DNA from 3 places in the Rhodoferax sp. WC2427 genome. Region 2 is predicted to be linked to each of the others. Evidence: predicted binding sites of a transcription regulator. Region 2 holds the regulator's gene; each other region holds the start of a gene.
What was found. The regulator FNR, encoded in region 2, switches genes on or off when oxygen is low (the NO sensors DNR and NnrR bind a similar motif). The targets are predictions, from matches to a motif close to TTGATNNNNATCAA.

Region 1 (7,760 bases), 140 kb from region 2:
GTGGTGGCGACACACTGGCGGCGATTGCCAAATACGGCATTGAAAAACAGGTGGGTTACATCTCCACCGGCGGCGGCGCTTTCCTGGAAATTCTGGAAGGCAAAACCCTGCCTGCGTTCGAAATTCTGCAAAAGCGCGCTGCCTAGGCCAGTGGGTACACACCGCAGACATATAGCGGTGTTCCACTCGCGGCCTGGGCCGCGCTTCCAGCGGTAGTGTGAGGTCGCGCCGGGGGTTCCTCCCATCGCATTTCGGGAGGATCACCATGTTCGAGTTGCGCAACCCCCAGGCGCGGAGCAGCCGCCTGCTGGGTAAAACGCCCAACCGCTGGGACCTGGCCCTGCTGCCGCTGGTACTGGCGGTGCTGGTGGCCCTGGCGTTTGGCGCAGCGCAGATGGCCCGCCCGTTTGCCATGGGCGAGACGCTGGAGATATCGCTCTCTCCCGCCTACCTGCCGTACTACCTGCTGCGCACCATTTTGCGCATGTTCATTGCGCTGGCCTGTTCGCTGTTGTTCAGCTTTGTGTTTGCGGCCATCGCCGCCAAATACCGGGCGGCCGAGAAGGCCATGATCCCCATCCTGGACGTGCTGCAGTCGGTGCCCATCCTGGGCTTCCAGGCGATTGCCATCGCGCCCTTCATCGCGCTGTTTCCGGGCAGCCTGCTGGGCGTGGAATGCGCGGCCATCTTCGCCATCTTCACCTCGCAGGCCTGGAACATGGCGTTCAGCCTGTACCAGTCGATCCGCAACGTGCCCGACGAGTTGAACGAGGCGGCGCGGGTGTTCCGCCTGTCGGGCTGGCAGCGCTTTTGGCGGCTGGAGCTGCCGTTTGCCATGCCAGGGCTGCTGTGGAACATGATGATGTCGATGTCGGGCGGCTGGTTCTTTCTGGTGGCGGCGGAAGCCATTTCGGTGGCCAACCAGGACATCAAGCTGCCGGGCATCGGCTCCTACATTGCCGTGGCCATCGAGGCCAAGGACGGCTGGGCCATTGGCTACGCGATTGCGGCCATGCTGGCGGGCATTTTGTTGTACGACCAGCTGTTCTTCCGGCCGCTGCTGGCCTGGGCCGACAAGTTCCGGTTCGAAGAGTCGCAGGGTGACATGGCGCAGCAGTCCTGGCTGCTGGACTGGATGGGCCGCAGCCACTGGATGCGTGGCCTGAGCGCCCACTTCTGGACGCTGATGCGCGGTGCGCTGGGCTGGTTCAGCGTGCGCGGTGGTGCTGCTGTGCGCGATGCGCGCCCCGAGCCCGCCCACCCGCTGTGGGAACGCGTGTGGGATGGCGTGCTGGTGCTGGCCGCCGTGGCAGCGCTGGCCTGGCTGGTGCTGTTTGTGCACACCGTGGTCGGCTGGGGCGAGGCCGCGCATGTGGGTTTTCTGGGCCTGATCACCCTGGCCCGGGTGCTGCTGCTGATCGCCCTGGCCTCGCTGGTGTGGGTGCCGGTGGCGGTGTGGATCGGGCTGCGGCCCGCGTACTCGCAGCGGGTGCAGGCGGTGGCGCAGTTTTTGGCGGCGTTTCCGGTCAACCTGATGTTTCCGCTGGTGGTCTACCTGCTGGTGACCTGGCGGTTGAACCCAAATATCTGGCTCAGCCCGCTGATGGTGTTCGGCACCCAGTGGTACATCCTGTTCAACGTGGTGGCCGGGGCTGCCACCATCCCGAACGAGCTGCGCCTGGCCGCCGACAACCTGGGTGTGACAGGCTGGCTCAAGTGGAAGCGCGTCTACCTGCCTGCGGTGTTCCCCAGCTACATCACCGGGGCCATTACCGCCAGCGGCGGCTCGTGGAACGCCAGCATCGTGGCCGAGTACGTCACCTGGGGCAAAACCACCCTGGTGGCTGACGGCCTGGGCAGCTACATCAAGCAAATGACCGATGCAGGCGACTTCCACCGCATCGCGCTGGGCATTGGCGTGATGTGTATTTTTGTGATGCTGCTGAACCGCTTCTTCTGGCGCAAGCTGTACGTGCTGGCCGAAGACCGCAGCCGCTGACGCGGCGCTGGAGAACCCCTATGAATCTGATCGAACTGCAAGGTGTGGCCAAGTCTTTCCGCGCCGCCGACGGCACCGCCCGCAGCGTGCTGGAGTCGGTGGATTTCCACCTGGCCGATGGCGAAATCGTGGCCCTGCTGGGCAAGTCGGGCTCGGGCAAGTCCACCCTGCTGCGCATCATGGCCGGGCTGATTCCGGCCGACCACGGCAAGGTGGAATACCGCCAGCGGGCCATCCACGCGCCGGTGGCGGGCATCGCCATGGTGTTCCAGTCGTTTGCCTTGTTCCCCTGGCTGACGGTGCAGCAGAACGTGGAGCTGGGCCTGGAAGCCCAGGGCGTGCCCGCCGCAGAGCGCCAGACCCGCGCCGATGCGGTGCTGGAGATGATTGGCCTGGCCGGGTTTGGCGGCGCCTTGCCGCGCGAGCTGTCGGGCGGCATGAAGCAGCGGGTGGGCATTGCCCGCGCCCTGGTCACCAACCCCGATATTTTGCTGATGGACGAGGCGTTTTCGGCGCTGGACGTGCTGACCGGCGAAACCCTGCGCAACGACATGCTGGAGCTGTGGGATGGCGACCAGATCCCCACCAAGGGCATCCTGATCGTCTCGCACAACATCGAAGAGGCGGTGATGATGGCCGACCGCATCATCATCCTGGCCAGCGACCCGGGCCGCATCCGCGACGAGGTGCTGATCGACCTGCCGCGCCCGCGCGACGCAGATGCCGTCGAGGTGCGGGCGCTGATCGACGAGGTCTATGCCTTGATGACGCAGCGTCCCGCGCAGGAGGCGACCGCTGGGGAGCCGGTCACCGCCCACTTGGGCTACCGGTTGCCGCCCACCGATGTCAGCCACATCGAAGGCGTGCTGGAACTGCTGGCCGATGCGCCGTTCGACGGGCATGCCGACCTGCCGCAACTGGCCGAAGAGTCCGAGCTGGCCGACGAAGAGCTGTTCCCCACCTACGAGGCGCTGGGCCTGCTGGGCCTGGCCCATGTGGACAAGGGTGACATCCACCTGACTCCGCTGGGCCAGCACTACGTGGATGCCGACCAGGCGCGGCGGCAGGAGATTTTTGGCCAGCAGCTGCTGACCCACGTGCCCTTGGCAGCGCACATCCGGCGCAACCTGGAATCCGAGCCCAACGGCACCCTGTCCGAAAAGCGCTTTCTGGACTTGCTGGAGGAGTTCATGGACGCGGTGGAGGCCCAGCGCGTGCTGCAGGTGGCCATTGAGTGGGGCCGCTATGGCGAGGTCTATGGCTACGACTACCACACCGGGCGGCTCACGCTGCCCGAGGAATCGGAAACCTGAGATGCTATTGAATTAAGAGCTGCTCACGCCGATTCCATAAGCATGGAGCGCCGATTTCCTATAAATCGGTGTGGCTTAGAACTTCCAGCCCAGGCCGATGCCAAACAGCACCGGGTCGACCTTGAAGGTGCCCAGCTTGGTGCCACCGGCGGCAACGTCGGTGCGGATGTAGACCTTCTTCAGGTCGAAGTTCAGCACCATGTTCTTGGCCACCGGAATGTCCACACCCACTTGCAGGGCGGGACCAAAGCTGTTGCGGTCCACCGTCACGCCTGCGGGCAGGTTCACCGAGCTCAGGCGGGTGTAGTTCAGGCCCGCGCCCACGTAGGGCGTGAAGTTGCCCTGGGGCGCGTGGTACTGCAGCGTCAGTGTGGGGGGCAGGTGCTTGAAGCTGCCGATGGCGGTGCCGCCTGCGCTCAGCGTTTGTTTTTGCGGCACGGTCAGCACCAGCTCGGCGGCGAAGTTGGGCGTGAAGAAGTAGCTGATGTCCAGCTCGGGCATCCACTTGTTGTTGATGGACAGCGAGAGCGGGGTGGTGTCGCCATTGGCGCTGTCCAGGTGCACGGCGCGGGCGCGAACCAGCCAGGGACCGGGGGCGCTGGACTGGGCCAGGGCGGCGGTGGACAGCAGGGCGCAGAGTGCGGCGGCGAATACGGTTTTTTGCATGGTCTTCTTTCAATCAGGTTGCGGGAACATCCCACCCCTTGATTACAGAAGACCGGGCCCTTGGGGACTTTGCGCCGCATCAAACCGTGTGTACACCGGGTTTGCGCCAGATCAAACGTCCACCAGGTTCACCCGGTTGAAGGACGCTTTATGGGCGAGCCGGACTGGTTGCCTGGCCCTGGAAGTCGGTCCAGCAGTGGCGCGTGAAGTCGTACAGCTTGCAGGCGCGTGCGGTGTCAAAGTACCAGCGCCATGAGAACGGCTGCACCACGATGCGCCCGGGCAGCAGCTCTTCCAGCTTGGCCTGTGCCACCTTGAGCTTGTACAGCGGGATGCTCATGTCCACGTGGTGGGCGGTGTGCTCCATGATGTGGTGCACCAGCGCGCCGATCTGCAGCGGGAAGGTCAGGTGCACCGTGGTGGACACAAACGGCTGGGCCCGCAGCCACACCGCGCGGTCGTCGTGCCACGACACCTTGACGTGCGTGTGGTGGCCGTAGATCACAAAGCCCATCATGTTGAACCAGAAGAACATCGGCACCGCAAAGCCCAGCAACAGCAGCAGTGCCACCGATTGGCCGGTGGCCAGCGCGGCGGCGGCCAGCGCGGCGATCCAGAGCAGGGCAAAGGCACTGACCAGAAGGCAATCCCAGGTGAAGACGGCACGGTGGGTGTTGCCCATTTGCGACTTCCCGGGAAACACCATCTTTTTCCACCAGATCTCCACCATGTAGTACAGGCCCGGCCCCCAGCCGCTGCGGTAGATGCGCTGCAGCACCCGGCCCACCGGCGACAGGGCCTGGTATTCCTGCTGCGTCAGCGGGGCCCAGACAAAATCCACGCCCTTGAGGTTGGTGAAGCCGTGGTGCACCACGTTGTGGCCTACATCCCACAGGCTATAGGCCGTGAGCGACGGCAAAAAGGCGATGCGGCCCAGCCATTTGTTCAGGCCGCGGTGCGGTGTCAGGCTTTGGTGGCAGCCGTCGTGGCCGATGACGAACAACCGCCCCACCACGAAACCTGCGGCCAGTCCGCACAGCAGCTTGGCCCACACAGATGCCAGCAACACGGTGCCGGTCAGCAGGGTGCCCAGCACGGCGTAGTCCAGTGCCAGCAGCCACAGGGCGCGCAGCGTGGTGCGCTGTGACAGGGGAATCAGCCAGGAACGGATCACCTTGCGGTGCGGCAGCGGTACGCCGGGTGCCAGGGGTACGGGTGGGAGGGTGGAAGTGTGGTTTTCAGTCGAAGATGACATGGCAAAACACGGTCAACGTGTATTTCAGGTGGGTGATTTGCCTAGCGAAGCCGGTGGCCGCGCATGGGTACGCAAATCAGCTGCCGCGATCCTATGCGCGCTGGGCGGCAGCCGTACTGACCCAGATCAAAGCATTTGCAGGGCGTGGCACCATGGTAACTTTGTACCAAGGCCCCGTGCCCGTGGCGCAACTAGGGTTTTCATGGTTGTTCTGTAACCTTTTAGTAACTACTTTCGTGTGAAAATGGAAACTAAATTACACCGGAGACTTTCGCATGCCCCGCCTCGCCACCAAAATTGTTGCCACCCTCGGCCCTGCTTCCAATTCGCCAGAAATTCTGGAACAGCTGATCCGAGCGGGTGTGAATGTGGTGCGGCTGAACTTCAGCCATGGCAAGGCGCAGGACCACATCGACCGCGCCATGATGGTGCGCGAAGCCGCTCGCCGTGCGGGCGTCGAAGTGGCCATCATGGCCGATCTGCAGGGCCCCAAGATCCGTGTGGCCAAGTTTGCCGAAGGCAAGGTCATGCTGGAGCCCGGCCAGAAATTTGTGCTGGATGCCGCCCGCACCGAACCCGGCGACATCTACGGCGTGGGCCTGGACTACAAAGAACTGCCGCGTGAAGTCAAGCCCGGCGACGTGTTGCTGCTCAACGACGGCCTGATCGTCATGACCGTCGAAGCCGTGCACGGCGAGGCGGTGCACACCATCGTCAAGCTCGGCGGCGAACTGTCCAACAACAAGGGCATCAACAAAAAGGGCGGTGGCCTGACCGCCCCGGCGCTGACCAGCAAAGACATGGACGACATCAAGACCGCCATGTCCTTCCAGGCCGACTACGTGGCCGTGAGCTTCCCCAAGAACGCCACCGACATGGAAATGGCCCGCCAGCTGTGCAACGTGGCTGCCGCCGAATTCCGCCACAAGCCCGGCATGATCGCCAAGATCGAGCGCGCCGAAGCCATTCCGCACCTGCAGTCCATTCTGGATGCCAGCGACGGCATCATGGTGGCGCGTGGTGACCTGGCGGTCGAAGTCGGCAATGCCGCCGTGCCCGCCCTGCAAAAACGCATGATCCGCATGGCCCGCGCCAGCGATAAGGTGGTCATCACCGCCACCCAGATGATGGAGAGCATGATCACCAACCCGGTGCCCACCCGCGCCGAGGTCAGCGACGTGGCTAATGCCGTGCTGGACGGTACCGACGCAGTGATGCTCAGCGCCGAAACCGCTGCCGGCAAGTTCCCCCTGGAAACCGTGCTGGAAATGGCCAATATCTGCCGCGAAGCCGAAAAGGCCGAGTTTGGCGAGCTGGAAGCCGACTTCAAGGGCAAGATCTTCAGCCGCATCGACCAGTCCATCGCCATGGGCGCGCTGTTCACCGCGCAGCACCTGGGTGCCAAGGCCATCGTGGCCATGACCGACAGCGGCTCCACCGCCTTGTGGATGAGCCGCCACAGCATCCACGTACCCATCTACGCCCTGACCCCGCGCCTGGCCACCCAGCGCAAGATGGCGCTGTACCGCAACGTGTTGCCTCTGTTGATGGACGCCAGCACCGACCGCGACACTGCGCTGGGACAGGCCGAGAGCCATCTCCTCAACCGCGGCATCGTGCAGCGCGGCGATGTGTACGCCATCACCTGCGGCGAGCCCATGGGTGCCCCCGGCGGCACCAATATGCTGAAGATCTGCCAGGTCAGCTGATGTTCCTGGAGGGCTGCCTAGCGCAGCCCTCGCTTCTTCCGGTGGCCCATGCAACGTGGGTCTTGCAGGCCCGCATGGCGGCCTGCACGGGCCGGTTTTCCTTGGATACGGGTGCCCAGGGCACGCGCCAACAAATAGTTACAAAGCTGTATCCGCCGGGTGGCGCGGCTTTTGCCTGCACGCCGTTGTTGGCACAACGCTAGAATTGGCAGAGTTACCAAGCGGTTACCAAAACGGCGGATACCACTCCGCGGCCTGGTTTTGGCCCGCTTTGCCCCCGTTTTTTTACTCTCTGGAACCACCACCATGGCACTCGTTTCTATGCGCGAACTGCTGGACCATGCCGCCGTCAACGGCTATGGCATCCCGGCCTTCAATGTCAACAACCTGGAGCAGGTCCAGGCTGTCATGCAAGCCGCCGACGAGGTGGGTGCACCCGTCATCCTGCAGGCCAGCGCCGGTGCGCGCAAGTACGCGGGCGAGCCCTTCATCAAACATTTGATCCAGGCCGCGATCGAGACCTGGCCCCACATCCCGCTGGTCATGCACCAGGACCACGGCCAAAGCCCCGAAGTCTGCCAGGGCGCGATCAACCTGGGCTTTAGCTCGGTGATGATGGACGGCTCCCTGCAGTCCGACGGCAAAACCATCGCCAGCTTTGACTACAACGTTGAAGTCACCCGCAAAGTGGTCGAGCTGGCGCACCGCGTCGGTGTGACGGTGGAGGGCGAACTCGGCTGCCTGGGCTCGCTGGAAACCATGCAGGGCGACAAAGAAGACGGCCACGGCACCGACGACGTGATGACCATGGCGCAGAT
Region 2 (7,760 bases):
TCTGGCCTGGGCTGCGGGCTACAACGCGGTCTGCGTGCCGCTGGCGCTGGCCGGATGGCTGCCCGCCTGGCTGGCCGGACTGGGCATGGCGCTGAGTTCGCTGCTGGTGGTGCTGAATGCCGCCCGACTGTCTCGCAACTAAGGTTTATATGAAAACAGCCTCCTGCGCTTATTCCATGGGCGTAACAAGCTATGGAATAAATAGCAACCCACCCGGAGCCTCTTGATGGACATCCTGTACCTGCTCATCCCCTTGTCTGTCGTGCTGGTGCTGCTGATCCTGGGCGGACTGTGGTGGGCCATTTTTCAAGGCCAGTTTGAGTCGGTCGAGCAAGAAGGCGAGCGGATTCTGCACAACGATTGACTTGCATCAAGGTGCGGTGCGGCCATCGCTTCGACACTGCCATGAACACAAAGAGGTGCCCATGGCTTATACGAATACACAGACCGACCCACCCGGGATCAATGAGGTCTACAGCGACACAGTCGTACGACAATTTTCCCTGATGGCCGTGGTCTGGGGGGTGGTGGGCATGCTGGTGGGGGTGATCATCGCCTCGCAACTGGCCTGGCCCGAACTGAACTTCGGCATCCCCTGGCTCAGCTACGGCCGCTTGCGGCCCCTGCACACCAATGCGGTGATTTTTGCGTTTGGCGGCTGCGCCCTCATGGCCACCAGCTTCTTCGTGGTGCAACGCACCTGCCAGGTCCGGCTGTTCTGCCCACCACTGGCATCTTTCGTCTTCTGGGGCTGGCAAGCGGTGATCGTGGCCGCAGCCATCTCCCTGCCCATGGGCTACACCACCGGCAAGGAATACGCCGAACTCGAATGGCCCATCGACATCCTGATCACGCTGGTGTGGGTGTCGTATGCCATCGTCTTCTTTGGCACCGTGGGCCGCCGCCGGGTCAAGCACATCTACGTGGCGAACTGGTTCTTTGGGGCTTTCATCATCGCCGTGGCCCTGTTGCACGTGGTCAACAGCGCCGAAGTGCCTGCGGGCTGGATGAAGTCCTACTCGGCCTACGCCGGGGTGCAGGATGCCATGGTGCAGTGGTGGTATGGCCACAATGCGGTGGGCTTCTTCCTGACCGCTGGCTTCCTGGGCATGATGTACTACTTCATCCCCAAGCAGGCCGAGCGGCCGGTGTACTCGTACCGCCTGTCTATCGTGCACTTCTGGGCGCTGATCTTCACCTACATGTGGGCCGGTCCGCACCACCTGCACTACACCGCCCTGCCCGACTGGACCCAGTCCCTGGGCATGGTGTTCTCGCTGATTCTGCTGGCCCCCAGCTGGGGCGGCATGATCAACGGCGTGATGACCCTGTCGGGCGCCTGGCACAAGCTGCGTGACGACCCGATCCTGCGCTTCCTGATCGTCTCGCTGTCCTTCTACGGCATGAGCACCTTTGAAGGCCCGATGATGGCCATCAAGACCGTCAACGCGCTGAGCCACTACACCGACTGGACCGTGGGCCACGTGCACTCCGGTGCCCTGGGCTGGGTGGGCCTGGTGTCCATGGGCTCGCTGTACCACCTGATTCCGCGCATGTTTGGCGGCAAGAAGATGCACAGCGTGCCCGCCATCGAACTGCACTTCTGGCTGGCCACCGTGGGCATCGTGCTCTACATCGCCGCCATGTGGATTGCCGGTGTGATGCAGGGCCTGATGTGGGGCGCGGTCAACACCGACGGCACCCTGACCTACACCTTTGTCGAAAGCGTCAAAGCCACCTACCCGTTCTACGTGGTGCGTGTGGTGGGCGGCCTGCTGTACCTCAGCGGCATGCTGGTGATGGCCTGGAACGTGTGGATGACGGCAACCCGTGGCCGCTCGGTGCTGGTGCCCGTGCCTGCTTCTTCACTGGCCCACGCTTGAAAGATATCCATGGCTGACAACAACAAACCCATTCCATTCTTCTCGCACGAAAAGATCGAGACGAACAACTTTCTGATGATCGTGCTGATTTTGCTGGTGGTCGCCGTGGGCGGGCTGGTGGAGATCGTGCCGCTGTTCTTCCAGAAGTCCACCACCGAGCCCGTCACCGGACTCAAGCCCTACACCCCGCTGCAGCTGATCGGCCGCGACATCTATCTGCGCGAGGGCTGCTACAACTGCCACTCGCAGATGATCCGCCCGTTCCGCGCCGAAACGCTGCGGTATGGCCACTACTCGGTGGCTGGTGAGTTCGTCTACGACCACCCGTTCCAGTGGGGCAGCAAGCGCACCGGCCCCGACCTGCAGCGCGTGGGCGGCAAATACAGCGACGAATGGCACCGCATCCACCTGCACAACCCCCGTGACGTGGTGCCCGAGTCCAACATGCCCAGCTACGCCTGGCTGGAGACCGCCCTGGTCGACCCCACCGTCGTAGCCCCCCGCATGCGGGCCCTGCGTACCGTGGGCGTGCCCTACACCGACGCCGAGATCGCCGGTGGCGCAGCGGCGGTGAAAGACAAGACCGAGCAAGACGCATTGATCGCCTACCTGCAGATCATGGGCCGCGCCCTGACCGACCAGCTGGCGGCCAAGGCCGCCGAGACGGTTCCTCCCGCGCCTCCCACACCGGCTCCCTGAACCCGAAAGCCACTTATGGACGTCACTACCTTACGCATTGCCGCCACGGTCTGCAGCTTCATCACCTTCATCGGGATCATCGTGTGGGCCTATTCGCGCCGCAACAAAGCCCAGTTTGACGATGCGGCGCAGCTTCCCTTTTTACAGGACTGACCCCGAAGGATTTTTATGAGCGATTTCAATAGCGACTTCTGGTCGATTTTCGTCAGCGCGGTCTCGGTCGTCAGCATCGCCGCCTGCCTGCTCTTGCTGTGGATCACGGCCCGTAAGAAGGTGCCGTTCCAGGCCGACAACACCACCGGCCACGTGTGGGACGACGACCTGCGCGAGATGAACAACCCCCTGCCCCTGTGGTGGGTCGGCCTGTTCATCCTGACGGTGCTGTTCTCCATCGGCTACCTGGTAGCCTACCCCGGCCTGGGCAGCTTCAAGGGCACACTGGGCTGGAGCCAGGTGGGCGAATACGATGCCGAAGTCTCCAAGGCCAACCACGAACTGGAGCCGCTGTACGCCCAGTTCACCGCCCTGCCCCCCGAGAAGCTGGCCGGTAACGCCCAGGCCATGGCGGTGGGCGAGCGCCTGTTCATGAACAACTGCGCACAGTGCCACGGCTCGGACGCACGCGGCAGCAAAGGCTTTCCCAACCTGACCGACAGCGACTGGCTGCACGGCGGCACGCCCGACATCATCAAGCTCACCCTCACCCACGGCCGCATCGGCATGATGCCCCCCATGGCCGCCGCCGTGGGCACGCCCGACGACGTGAAGAACGTGGCCAACTACGTGCTCAGCCTGTCGGGCAGCCCCAACGATTCGCTGCGGGCGGCCCTGGGCAAGACCAAGTTTTCGGCCTGCGCGGCCTGCCACGGCGTGGGCGGCAAGGGCAACCCGGCCCTGGGTGCACCCAATCTGTCGGACGATATCTGGCTGCATGGCTGGGGCGAAGCCGCCATTATCGCCATGGTCAACAACGGCAAAACCAACCAGATGCCCGCCCAGAAAGACAAGCTGACCGAGGCACAAATCCATGTACTGACCAGCTACGTATGGGGTTTATCGAACAAGCCGACGCCGTAGGCCATGCGTAAAACCATCCCCATCACACCGGTAGTCGCCGATGGCGAAGAGCTGGTGTCGCTGTACGCGGCCCAGCCCAAAATCTATCCGCGCTCGGTGCAGGGCCTGTTTGCCCGCTGGCGCTGGGGCATGGTGTTCCTCACGCAACTGGTGTTCTACGGCCTGCCGTGGCTGCAGTACGGCGAGCGCCAGGCGGTGCTGCTGGACCTGGCAGCGCGGCGCTTTTACCTGTTTGGCCTGGTGCTGTACCCGCAGGATTTCATCTACCTGACGGGCCTGCTGGTGGTGTCGGCGCTATCTCTGTTCTTGTTCACCGCCGTGGCCGGACGGCTGTGGTGCGGCTTTACCTGCCCGCAGACGGTGTACAGCGAAATCTTCATGTGGATCGAGCGCCACATCGAGGGCGACCGCGGCGCACGCATGCGCCTGGACGGCGCGCCCCTGTCGGCCCAGAAGCTGGGAAAAAAGTGGGCCAAACACGCGGTGTGGATTCTGCTGTCGCTGTGGACCGGCTTCACCTTTGTGTCGTACTTCACCCCCACGCAAGAGCTGCTGCAAGAGTCGCTGCACCTGAACTTTGGCTCCTGGGAGGTCTTCTGGGGCCTGTTCTACAGCGCGGCCACCTATGGCAACGCAGGCTTCATGCGCGAGCAGGTGTGCAAATACATGTGCCCCTACGCCCGCTTCCAGAGCGCCATGTTCGACAAGGACACGCTCATCGTCAGCTACGACACCCGCCGCGGCGAGCCGCGTGGTGCCCGCTCCCGCAAGGCCGATCCGGCGGTGCTGGGCCTGGGCTCGTGCGTGGACTGCACTCTGTGCGTGCAGGTCTGTCCCACCGGCATCGATATCCGCCAGGGTTTGCAATACGAGTGCATCAACTGCGCCGCCTGCGTGGACGTGTGCGATGGCGTGATGGACAAAATGGGCTACGCCCGGGGCCTGATCCGCTTTGCCACCCAGAACGGCATTGCCGGGGGCTGGAATGCGCGCCAGATTCTGCGCCGGGTGCTGCGACCCCGGGTGCTGATCTACACCGCACTGCTGTGGACCATCGCTGCCGTGCTGCTGGCCACGCTGCTGCTGCGCACCCCGCTGAAGGTCGACGTGGTGCGCGACCGCGCCGCCCTGTCGCGCATTGTGGGCGGTGGCCAACTGGAGAACGTCTACCGCCTGCAGGTGATGAACGCCACCGAGGCACCGCAGCGCTACACCCTGTCGGCCCACGGGCTGGACGGGCTGGTGGTGGCATCGGAGACGGAAGTGGAAGTGGGTGCCATACAGTCGCGCTGGGTCGCGGTACGCCTGCACATCCCCTACGGTTCGGCCACGCCCGGTTCGCACCCGGTGGTGTTTGACATCCAGAGTGCCGACGGCAAAGACCGCGTATCCGAAAAATCCACGTTCATCGTGCCCCGATAAGGAGAAGACCCATGTCTGAAAAAATCCCACAACCTTGGTGGAAATATGGCCACGTGTGGCTGGTCATCTCCGGCCCGCTGTTGGTGGTGGTGGCGGCACTGGTCACCGCCTGGCTGGCCTTCACCCGGCAAGACCCGGTACTGGCGCAAGACTATTACCGCCAGGGCCAGGAAATCAACAAAACCCTGGCCCTGCAGGGCACACTGGCCCCGGCCGAGCTGGGGCGCAACCATGCGGCCACGCCCCCCGGCGCGGTGCGGCAGAAGTAGGAGCGCGGCATGGCAGTGCAACGCATCACCAGCGTGCTGTGGTCGGGGTTTTTGGGGGCGTGTCTGCTAGAAGGCCTGGTATTTGCGGTAGTCGATCCGACGAGCCTGCACTGGCTGGGCCAGCCTCTGGACCTGTCACGCCAGGGGGTCTACAGCCTAGCCTTCTTTGCCTTCTGGACCGTGGCGGCGATGATCAGCAGCCTGACCCTGCTGGTGGGCCAGCCGGTGGGCGAAGCGACTATAAACAGGGTTGAAGATTGACGATGCGCTTGAGCGCTTCGGTGTCCAGGATGCGGATGTGGCGCTGCTTGACTTCGACCACGCCGTCCTCGGCAAACTTGGAGAAAGTGCGGCTCACCGTCTCCAGCTTCAGGCCCAGGTAGCTGCCAATTTCTTCGCGCGTCATGCGCAGCACCAGTTCCAGCGGCGAGAAGCCGCGCGCGTGCAGGCGCTGCACCAGGTTCAGCAAAAAGGCCGCCAGCCGCTCCTCGGCCCGCATGCTGCCCAGCAGCAGCATGACGCCGTGTTCACGCACGATCTCGCGGCTCATGATCTTGTGCACATGGCGCTGCAGGGCGTTGACTTCGCGCGACAGCTCTTCGATGCGGTCAAACGGCATTTCGCAGACCTCTGCATCCTCCAGCGCCACCGCGTCGCAGGTGTGCTGGTCGTTGACGATACCGTCCAGCCCGATGATCTCGCCCGCCATCTGGAAGCCCGTGACCTGGTCGCGCCCGTCTTCGGTGGTGATGGAGGTTTTGAAAAACCCGGTGCGGATGGCGTACAGCGCGGTGAATGCCTCGCCATTGCGGAACAGCGTGGTGCCGCGTTTGACCTTGCGGCGCAAGGCCACCAGGCCATCAATTCGCTCCAATTCCTCCTGGTTTAGACCGAGCGGCATGCACAATTCGCGCAGATTGCAGTTCGAACAGGCGGCTTTGATGGCGATTGGGGTCATGGGCGTAGTATGAACTTTTTTTAAGTCACTATTTTCTGGCACCCACATCTGCATGCCGTTTGATCCACATCAATGGAGGCCAGGACCGTTCACGGCACATTGCAGGCATGCAACAAAAGCGCTCGCCATGACCCGTGTTTTACCCCGTGTTGCCACCGAACTTCTGCAGCGTTACGACGTGCCGGGGCCCCGCTACACCTCTTACCCCACCGCCGACCGCTTCGTCGAAGCCTTCACCGGCGAAGACTACGCCCGCGCCCTGCGCCTGCGCCGGGCCACCGCCACCGCCCTGCCGCTGTCGGTGTACGTGCACATCCCGTTTTGCGAGTCGCTGTGCTACTACTGCGCCTGCAACAAGATCATCACCAAGCGCCATGAGCGCGGTGCCGCCTACCTGCAGTACCTGGAGCGCGAAATGGCCCTGCACTCCGCCCAACTGGGCGTGGGCCGGGCGGTCAGCCAGCTGCATCTGGGCGGCGGCAGCCCCACTTTTTTGAGCGACGGCGAGCTGGCCCAGCTGATGGTGCTGCTGCGCCGCCATTTCAACCTGGCGCCCGGCGGCGAATACGCCATCGAGGTCGATCCCCGCACCGTGGATGCCGAACGGCTGGCGGCCCTGGCCGCGCTGGGCTTCAACCGCCTGAGCTTTGGCGTGCAGGACTTCGATGCCGACGTGCAAAAAGCCGTGCACCGCGTACAGCCCGCACAGCAGGTGTTCGACCTGGTGGCCGAGGCACGCCGCCTGGGCTTCGACTCCATCAACACCGACCTGATCTACGGCCTGCCGCGCCAGACGCCCACCTCGTTTGCCCGCACCCTCGAGCAGGTGGTGGAGCTGCGCCCCGACCGCATTGCCCTGTACGCCTACGCCCATTTGCCCGAACGCTTCAAGCCACAGCGCCGCATTTTGAATGCCGACCTGCCCAGTGGCGCCGCCAAGCTGGCCATGCTGTCGCAGGCGCTGGAGGCCCTCATGGGGGCCGGCTACGTCTACGTGGGCATGGACCATTTCGCCCTACCCAATGACGCACTGGCGGTGGCCAAGCGCCAGGGGCGGCTGCACCGCAACTTCCAGGGCTACAGCACCCAGCCCGACTGCGACCTGATCGGCCTGGGCGTGTCGGCCATTGGCCGCATCGGCCCCACCTACAGCCAGAACGCCAAAACGCTGGAGGCCTACTGCGACATGATCGACCAGGGCCAGCTGCCCGTGGTGCGCGGCCTGGCCCTGGGCCGCGACGACCTGGTGCGCCGCGCCGTCATCATGGCCATCATGTGCCAGGGTGCGGTGCAGTTCGAATCCATCGAGCTGGCCTACCTGGTAGACTTCCGGGCCACGTTTGCCACCGAGTTGCTGGCCTTGCAGCCCCTGGTGGAGGCCGGCATGGTCACGGTGGATGCCACCAGCATCCAGGTCACCGCCACCGGCTGGTTCTTCGTGCGCGCCGTGGC
Region 3 (7,760 bases), 540 kb from region 2:
GGATCTCGACCGGCGCCGCCGCGGGGTCTGGCTGGCGGGATCCGGCGTAATTCAACCCGTCCAGAAACTCCTCGGGCAAGTGGCCCACCTGCAGTTCCTCTGAGTCCCCAGCCATCACCACCGCGGTGCGCAGCACGTTGAACAGCTGGCGGAAATTGCCCGGCCAGGGGTACTGGCGCAGGATGGACATCACTTCCTTGGAGATCCCCATGGGCACCTGGGCCTGGCTCACGCTGGCCAGAATCTTGCGCGCCACCACCTCCAGGTCCTGCCGTTCGCGCAGGGCTGGCAGGCGCACCACCAGTCCGTTGAGCCGGTAGTACAGGTCTTCGCGGAACTCACCGCGGGCGATCATTTCCTTCAGGTTCTTGTTGGTGGCGCAGATCACTGCGACATCGACCTCGACTTCCTTGCCTGCGCCCAGGGGGCTGACTTTGCGCTCTTGCAGCACCCGCAGCAGCCGGGCCTGGAGATGCTTGGGCATGTCGCCAATTTCGTCCAGGAACAAGGTGCCTTCATGGGCAAATTGCACCTTGCCGATAGCGCCTTTGCGCTTGGCGCCGGTAAACGCACCTTCTTCGTAGCCAAACAGTTCAGATTCGATCAGGGTCTCAGGGATCGAGGCGCAGTTGACTGAGACAAAGTTGTGCTGGGCCCGGGGCGAGTCGTTGTGGATGGCCTGGGCCAGCAGGTCCTTGCCGGTGCCGGTTTCGCCCAGAATCATGATCGGGATGTCACGCCCCCGCACCAGTTGCAGCTTTTCGATCACCGCCGCAATCTGCGTATCGCCCGTGTCCAGGTAGCGCAGGCTGGACAGTGAAGCCTTTTGCTGCGCCCGCATGTCGCTATTGGAAGCCTTGCCGTCCCCCTTGGACTGGGCGTCTGGCCGAACGATGTCGGCACCCGAGAAATTGACGGTTTCGAACGCCCGTGGTGTCTTGTGTTCTGCGCGGCAGCAAATGGTGACACCGTTGTGCAGGCACAGCGAAATCACGTTGCCTTTGGCGGTGCGGACGCGGTCGTGGAATTGCGAGGTGGAGATGCGAAACAGCGAGTAGAAAGTATGTGCCGCCAGCGCCCCGCTGGACATGCCGAACTGGAACTGCGCGCTGCGGTTGGCGGTGATGAAGCGCCCGTCCGGATCGAACACCGCAATGCCCTCCATCAGCGTGCCCAGGAACTCGGCGCGGGTATGGAAGCGCACCATGATCTCGGTGTGGAACACATCCGCGAACATGTGGTTCTCGATCATCTGCGCGGACATGCGCGCCAAGGCCATCGTGTGCTGGTGGTAGCTGCGGTGGTCGCCGGTCACGTCGAGTGCGCCAATGACTTTGCCGTACGGATCGAATATCGGTGTGCAGGAACAGGTCAGGAAGCGGTTGGCCTGCAGAAAGTGCTGGCTGCCGTGGACCACGATCGGTTTTTCCTCGGCCAGTGCGGTGCCAATCGCGTTGGTGCCCTTGCCTTTTTCAGACCAGTCGACGCCCGGCTGCAAGGCGACCTGGGAGGCCTTTTCCAGGAAGTCCGCGTCGCCCAGCGAATGCAGAATCATGCCGCTGCGCGCCGTCAGCAGCACCATGCTGTGGGTGTTGGCGATTTGCTCGTACAGCGTTTCCATGACCGGTGCCGCGTGCTGGTAGAGAAAGCGGTTCTCTTCCAGCGCCTGGTTCATCAGGCCGCGTGCAGCCCGGGAAAGGTCTGGGCGGTCGTTTTCTTCCAGCCCGTATTCCTTGGAGCGCTGTCGGGATGAGTCGATCAGCGCGGAAAACGGCGTGCTCTCCAGCTGGGGGCTGCTTGCGGATGTGCTCACCGCAGAAAAACTATTTTCAATCATGTTGTCTCCGGGTGGCTCTATGGGCCAATTCCAGTTGTCGTTCTCGGGGCAATCTGTGTTGCGTATAACCGGGACCCGGGAATCGGCGCGGCCTCTTGGGGTGGTGTCAGCCATGTATTTTGCTCCGTTTCGTTACAGCGGTCATAGCAACGCAAGATGCTCGCCAGGCACGGCACACCACGGTGCTGCAAATTGGCACAGATGCGCCACGCAGGGCGCCGGGATGGGGCCCAAACCGGCCGTGGCGCCTCGCTTGGCACTGGCGCGGTATTTGCTGACTGCTACACCATCGTCAACACAATACCGAGGCAAACAGCGTATGAAATCCTTCCTGCAACGCGGTCGAACATTTTTGGCCACCGGCCTGGTCCTGTGCCTGTCACTGGGCAGTGTGCCGGCCATGGCACACGGAGACGTGGTGCCGCAATCCGTCGATACCCACACCCTGCCCCAGCTGGGCAGCGAATGGCGGGAAAGCAATCCGTATTCGACTGGCGACGGCCACAAAGAGGCGCTGCGCATCGGCACCTCTGCCTACAACCAGAACTGCGCGCGGTGCCATGGGCTGGAGGCCATCTCGGGGGGCATCTCTCCGGATCTGCGCAAGCTGGACGCAGACTGCATGGGGCTGGCGGACGCCACGAAAAAGCAGGCCTGTTTCAAAGAAATGGACGACTACTTCCTCTCCACCGTACGCCGTGGCCGTGCGCGTGACGGGCGGGTGTACATGCCGCCGTTCGAGGGCATCCTGACCCAAGAGGCCATCTGGTCCATCAAGACCTACCTGGAAACCCGCCGCGAGCCCTGAAGCCTGCGCGACCTCACCCCACCCATAACGACAACCGGAGACACTCTTGAAAAATCTGCCCACGCTGGCATCTGCCAGCCTGCTGTCGCGTAGAAAAATGCTGGGTGCCTTGCCCCTGCTGCTGAGTGCAGCTCCCCAGGCCTGGTCGCAGGAGCCCACGGCGATGGAGAAAATCAAGGCCCGCGGAACCCTCACCGTCGCGCTGTACAAAGACAACGCGCCGTACTCCGACGGGGCCGCCTCGGGCATGTCCGGGCTGGACGTCGGTCTGGCCCAGGCCCTGGCCCGGCAGCTGCAGCTCAACGCCGCGCTGCTGCCGTTCGACTCGGGCGAAAACATGAACGACGACCTGCGCAACATGGTCTGGCGTGGCCACTACCTGGGCTACGGCCCGGCCGATGTCATGCTGCACGTGCCGGTCGACAAATACTTCATGGCCGAGAACCGCCAGGCCTTTATTTTTGGCCCCTACACCCGCGAACACCTGGTGGTGCTGCACAACCCCCGGCGGCTGGCCCAGGTCTACAACCCCGAGGACCTGGCGGAGCAGAAGATCGCCGTGGAGCAAGGCAGCGGAGCCGCCAGCGCCCTGATGGGCTACAAGGGCGGTTTGCTGCGCGGGCATACCTCCCTCTACAAAACCGGTCTGGACGCGGCCCAGGCGGTGTTGGCGCAGCAATCGGATGTGGCCTTTGTGACGCTAGCGCAGGCCGAGGCCGCCATATTTGCCGCCAAGCTGGACCGGAAGGACTGGGCTTTTTCCAAGCTGGTGCTGCCCGGCATCCCCCCCAATGGCTGGCCGCTGGGCATGGCCGTCAAGGCCGGGAACAAAGAGCTGGCCACCGCGCTGGACGATGCGCTGGATGCGCTGCGCAAAGAGGGCACGCTGCTGGCGCTGTTCCAGTCGCGCGGCCTGACCCTGGCGGCGCCCTGAACCGCGGCCGTGCCACTGTTGCAGCCTGGAGCACACTGCACCGGCGCTGGTCGGGGTGCGCCAAAAAGTGACAGCCAAGAACGACCGAGGGATGACCGCATGAAAACGCTTTTGAAAACCGGCTGGTCCCTGTGCCTGGCCGCGTGCCTGTCCAGCCTGAGCCTGCAGGCCGCCGCCGATATTTTTGTCAGCAGCGAAAAAGACAACCAGATCCTGCACATGGACCCGGAGGGCAAGCCCATCCGCACCATCCGCACCTGCCTGCGGCCCCGGCACATGGCCTGGGCGCAAGGCGGGCTGCTGATCATGGTGGCCTGCGGCGACAGCAACCAGATCGGCGTGGTCGATGTGCAGGCGGGCAAGCTGATCGACACCATCCCCAGTGGCGACAGCCCGGAGATATTCTCCCTGTCGCCCGACGGAAAGACCGCCTACGTGTCCATCGAAGAAGAGAACCAGATGGCGGCCTACGACCTGGCCAGCAAGAAGCAGTTGTTTGCCGTCAAGACCGGTACCGAGCCCGAGGGCGTGCTGGCATCCGCAGACGGCAAGTTTGTCTACGTCACTTCGGAGGGCGCCAACACCGTCTACGCCGTCGACGTGGCCACGCGCAAGCTCGCCGGGCAGGTGAAGGTGGGCATGCGGCCCCGTCGCTTTGCGCTCACCCCCGATGGCAGCGAGCTGTGGGTTACCAACGAGCTGGGTGCCAGCGTCAGCATCATCGACACGCGCGCCATGAAGGTGAAGCAGACCTTGGCTTTCCAGCTCCCGGGCATGCGCGCCGCCGACATCACGCCGGTCGGCATGCTGATGACGGCCGACGGCAAAACCGTGTGGGTGGCGCTCGGGCGGGCCAACCATGTGGCCGAGGTGGACGTGGCCACCCGCACCGTGCGCCGGGTAGTGCTGGTGGGCAAACGGGCCTGGGGTGTGGCCTTGAACAAGGACGGTTCACGCCTGTTTGTCGCCAATGGCATGTCGGACGACATGACCATCATCAACACCGAGAACGGCAAGGCGCTGAAGACGGTGCCGGTCGGGCGCGTGCCGCACACCATTCTGGCGAACTGACGGTTTCTCAGGCTTGGGGTTTTAAGCAAAAACCCCTGCTTGTGCTTATTCCATCAGCGTGAGTAGCTACTTTTTCGATAGCGTCAGATTGTTGACCAAGGTCAATTCCGCTACGCCGGGTGGGTCCATACTGGGGGCCACTCTAGGGGACGCGCATGAAGCTGACATTCATCGGTGCCGCGCAGGAAGTCACTGGCTCGTGCTTTCTGGTCGAGACCGGCACGCTGCGGTTTCTGGTCGATTGCGGGATGTTCCAGGGCGGTAGCGAAGCCCGGGCACGCAACCTCCAGGCCTGGACATTCGACCCGCGGCAGGTCGACTTCGTGCTGCTCACCCATGCCCACATCGACCACAGCGGCCTGTTGCCTCGGCTGTGCGCGCTGGGTTTTCGGGGCTCGATCATCACCACCCACGCCACCGCGGATCTGCTGGCGGTGATGCTGCTCGACAGCGCGCACATCCAGGAAACCGATTGGGCCCGGGCCCAGCGCAAAAACCACCGGCAGCGCAAGCGGGCCGGCGCACCCGCGCCGCTGTACACGGTGGCGCAGGCGCAGGCCTGTCTGGAGCAGCTGAGCGGCGTGGCCTACGACGAAGATGTCCGGCCCGATCCGGGCCTGCGGTGCCGCTTTCGCGATGCGGGCCACATCCTGGGCTCGGCGAGTCTGGAGCTGTGGGTGACCGAAGGCAAAAAGACCACCAAGCTGGTCTTCTCTGGCGACCTGGGGCAACCGGGTCGGCCCATCGTGCGCGACCCCACCACCATCACCCATGCCGATGTCCTGCTGGTCGAATCCACCTACGGCGACCGCCTGCACCGGTCGCTCAAGGACACCGTGGACGAACTCGTCGAGGTGATTGGCACAACCACCCAGCGCAAAGGCAACACCATCATTCCCGCCTTTGCCCTGGGGCGGACCCAGGAGGTAATCTGGCTGCTGGCCGACCTGTGCCGACAAGGCCGCCTGCCGCGGCTGACCGTATTTGTCGATTCCCCCATGGCCACCAAAGCCACCGACATCACCTGGCGGCACAAGGCATTGCTGGACGCGGAAACCCAGGCCTACCTGCTGCCCCAAGACACCTTGTCCCAATGGATCGACCTGCACTTCACCCAAACCGTGGAAGAGTCGGTGGCGCTGAACGCCATCCAGTCTGGGGCCATCATCATCTCGGCCAGCGGCATGTGCGACGCGGGCCGTATCAAACACCACCTGAGCCACAACCTCGGGCGGCCCGAATGCGCCATTGTCATCATCGGCTTCCAGGCCGCGGGCACGCTGGGCCGCAAACTGGTGGACGGCGTCAAGCGGGTGCGCATCTTTGGTGAAGAGCACGTGGTGCGGGCGCACATCCACACCATCGGCGGGCTGTCGGCCCACGCCGACCAGGCCGCGCTGCTGGGCTGGCTGCAGGGGTTTACGCACGCACCCCGGCGTACTTTTGTGGTCCATGGCGAGGCGCAAACGGCCCGTGGATTTGCCGACCGGATCGCCCAGACGCGGGGCTGGAAGGTCGAGGTGCCTGCGCCCGGCACGCAGGTAGACCTGTGAGCCGGGGAGGGGCCTCAGAACGCCTGCTACGGCTGGCGCGCGTAGCTGACCGTCAGGATCTCCCACTGGTGCCCGTCGGGCTGGTTCCAGTAGACATTGCGGCCCCCAAACTGGTGGTTGACCTGCATGTCCATGCTGCCCCGCACCGTGCTGCGGTAGGGCAGGCCCTGGGCCTGGATGCGCGCCAGGATGGCGTCGAAATCGGCCTCGGTGACGCGGAAGCAAAAGTGGTAGACCGGAAATGCGTCGTCGGTGTCGATGAAGTCCAGCGTCAGCCCGTCGTTAAGGTAAACCGGCGCAAACGGCCCCATGCCGCTGGGGGCCCAGGGCACGTCCAGTAGCTCCGCCAGCATGCGCGCCGCGGCGACCTTGTCGCGGCTGGGAACAATGGTGTGGTCGAGCTGGATGGACATGGTTTTCCTCCTGTCCCCAAAATATAAGCAAAACAGGCCGCCCGCGCTACTCCGATAGGCGTGAGTAGCTATTATTTAGATAGCAACTGCAGCACCTCGGTAATTGGCTGCGCCTGCATGGGCCGCACCAGCCGCGCCACTTCGTGCCCGTCTTGCAAAAACACCAGGGTCGGCCACAGCTTCACGCCGAAGGCGCGGCCCAGCGGGCGGCCCCGGCCGTCGGCGATCTTCAGGTGCTGCACCTCGGGCTGCCCCGCCAGCGCCTGTTCAATGGCCGGGCGCGCCGCCGCGCAAATGCCGCAATAGTCGTCGCCAAACTCCAGCACCAGCGGGCCGGGGGTGGTGTCGATGGTGGCGCGGGCGGGGGCTTCTTGCTGGTAGGGCTGGGGCATGGGGATTCCTTGCGGGGAAGTGTGTTCTGCACAGTGTTCCAGAACGCCCGCAATGGTGCCACGCCTGCCGCCCATACCCATTGCAACAGGTTGCTTCTATTTTGATAGTAAAAAATAGGAGCTGCCTACGCTGATTCGGCAAGCGCAAGAAGGCCTTTTTATACCTGAAAAATGGCCTGAAAGTCTGAAATTTCCGCCATGGCCTGCCCGCTGCGGCCCTGGCGACCGGTTTACTTGCCGCGCTTGACCCGCAGCAGCTCGTCCAGAATCAGGCAGATGGCCCCGATGGTGATGCCTGCGTCGGCCACATTGAAGGCCGCAAAGTGCATGCCGCGCCAGTGGAAGTCCAGAAAGTCCACCACGTAGCCGTGCAGCAGGCGGTCCACCACGTTGCCGATGGCGCCGCCCAGAATGCAGGCCATGGCGAACGAAAACAGCTTTTGCCCGGCATGCGAGCGCAGCATGTACACGATGAACAGCGCCGCCACCACACCCAGGCCGGTGAAGAACCAGCGCTGCCAGCCGCCCGCACCGGCCAGGAACGAGAACGCCGCGCCGGTGTTGTGGGCCCGCACGATGTTGAAGAAGCTGGTGACCGTGGTGCTGTCGCCCAGCTGGTAGTAGCCCATGATCAGCACTTTGGTGAACTGGTCGGCCATGAAAATGATCAGCGCCAGGCCCAGCCAGGGAAGCATGCTGGCACCGGACTTGCCAAAAGTGGATTTGCTGCGGGTCGCCATTATGCAAACACC

Region 1: AB3G31_RS01535 (OmpW family protein) is a predicted target of FNR. The motif match lies at 4,080-4,093, and genes of this name have one in related genera.
Region 3: AB3G31_RS04875 (MBL fold metallo-hydrolase RNA specificity domain-containing protein) is a predicted target of FNR. The motif match lies at 4,742-4,755, and genes of this name have one in related genera.

What each region holds. Positions count from the first base shown of each region.
Region 1 is NZ_CP162006.1:325,812-333,571, forward strand. Features, by position in the region: gene AB3G31_RS01520 (phosphoglycerate kinase) at 1-146, shown strand, start outside; gene AB3G31_RS01525 (ABC transporter permease) at 266-1,999, shown strand; gene AB3G31_RS01530 (AAA-associated domain-containing protein) at 2,020-3,312, shown strand; gene AB3G31_RS01535 (OmpW family protein) at 3,388-3,978, opposite strand; gene AB3G31_RS01540 (fatty acid desaturase) at 4,127-5,233, opposite strand; gene pyk (pyruvate kinase) at 5,509-6,942, shown strand; gene fba (class II fructose-bisphosphate aldolase) at 7,249-7,760, shown strand, end outside.
Region 2 is NZ_CP162006.1:462,537-470,296, reverse strand. Features, by position in the region: gene AB3G31_RS02235 (heavy metal translocating P-type ATPase) at 1-142, shown strand, start outside; gene ccoS (cbb3-type cytochrome oxidase assembly protein CcoS) at 227-364, shown strand; gene ccoN (cytochrome-c oxidase, cbb3-type subunit I) at 426-1,883, shown strand; gene ccoO (cytochrome-c oxidase, cbb3-type subunit II) at 1,893-2,582, shown strand; gene AB3G31_RS02215 (cbb3-type cytochrome oxidase subunit 3) at 2,598-2,735, shown strand; gene ccoP (cytochrome-c oxidase, cbb3-type subunit III) at 2,751-3,659, shown strand; gene ccoG (cytochrome c oxidase accessory protein CcoG) at 3,663-5,081, shown strand; gene AB3G31_RS02200 (FixH family protein) at 5,093-5,350, shown strand; gene AB3G31_RS02195 (hypothetical protein) at 5,360-5,611, shown strand; gene fnr (fumarate/nitrate reduction transcriptional regulator Fnr) at 5,589-6,308, opposite strand; gene hemN (oxygen-independent coproporphyrinogen III oxidase) at 6,436-7,760, shown strand, end outside.
Region 3 is NZ_CP162006.1:1,000,861-1,008,620, forward strand. Features, by position in the region: gene AB3G31_RS04855 (sigma-54-dependent Fis family transcriptional regulator) at 1-1,813, opposite strand, end outside; gene pedF (cytochrome c-550 PedF) at 2,238-2,645, shown strand; gene AB3G31_RS04865 (substrate-binding periplasmic protein) at 2,692-3,579, shown strand; gene AB3G31_RS04870 (beta-propeller fold lactonase family protein) at 3,679-4,650, shown strand; gene AB3G31_RS04875 (MBL fold metallo-hydrolase RNA specificity domain-containing protein) at 4,806-6,203, shown strand; gene AB3G31_RS04880 (VOC family protein) at 6,230-6,616, opposite strand; gene AB3G31_RS04885 (thioredoxin family protein) at 6,688-7,008, opposite strand; gene lspA (signal peptidase II) at 7,239-7,748, opposite strand; gene ileS (isoleucine--tRNA ligase) at 7,748-7,760, opposite strand, start outside.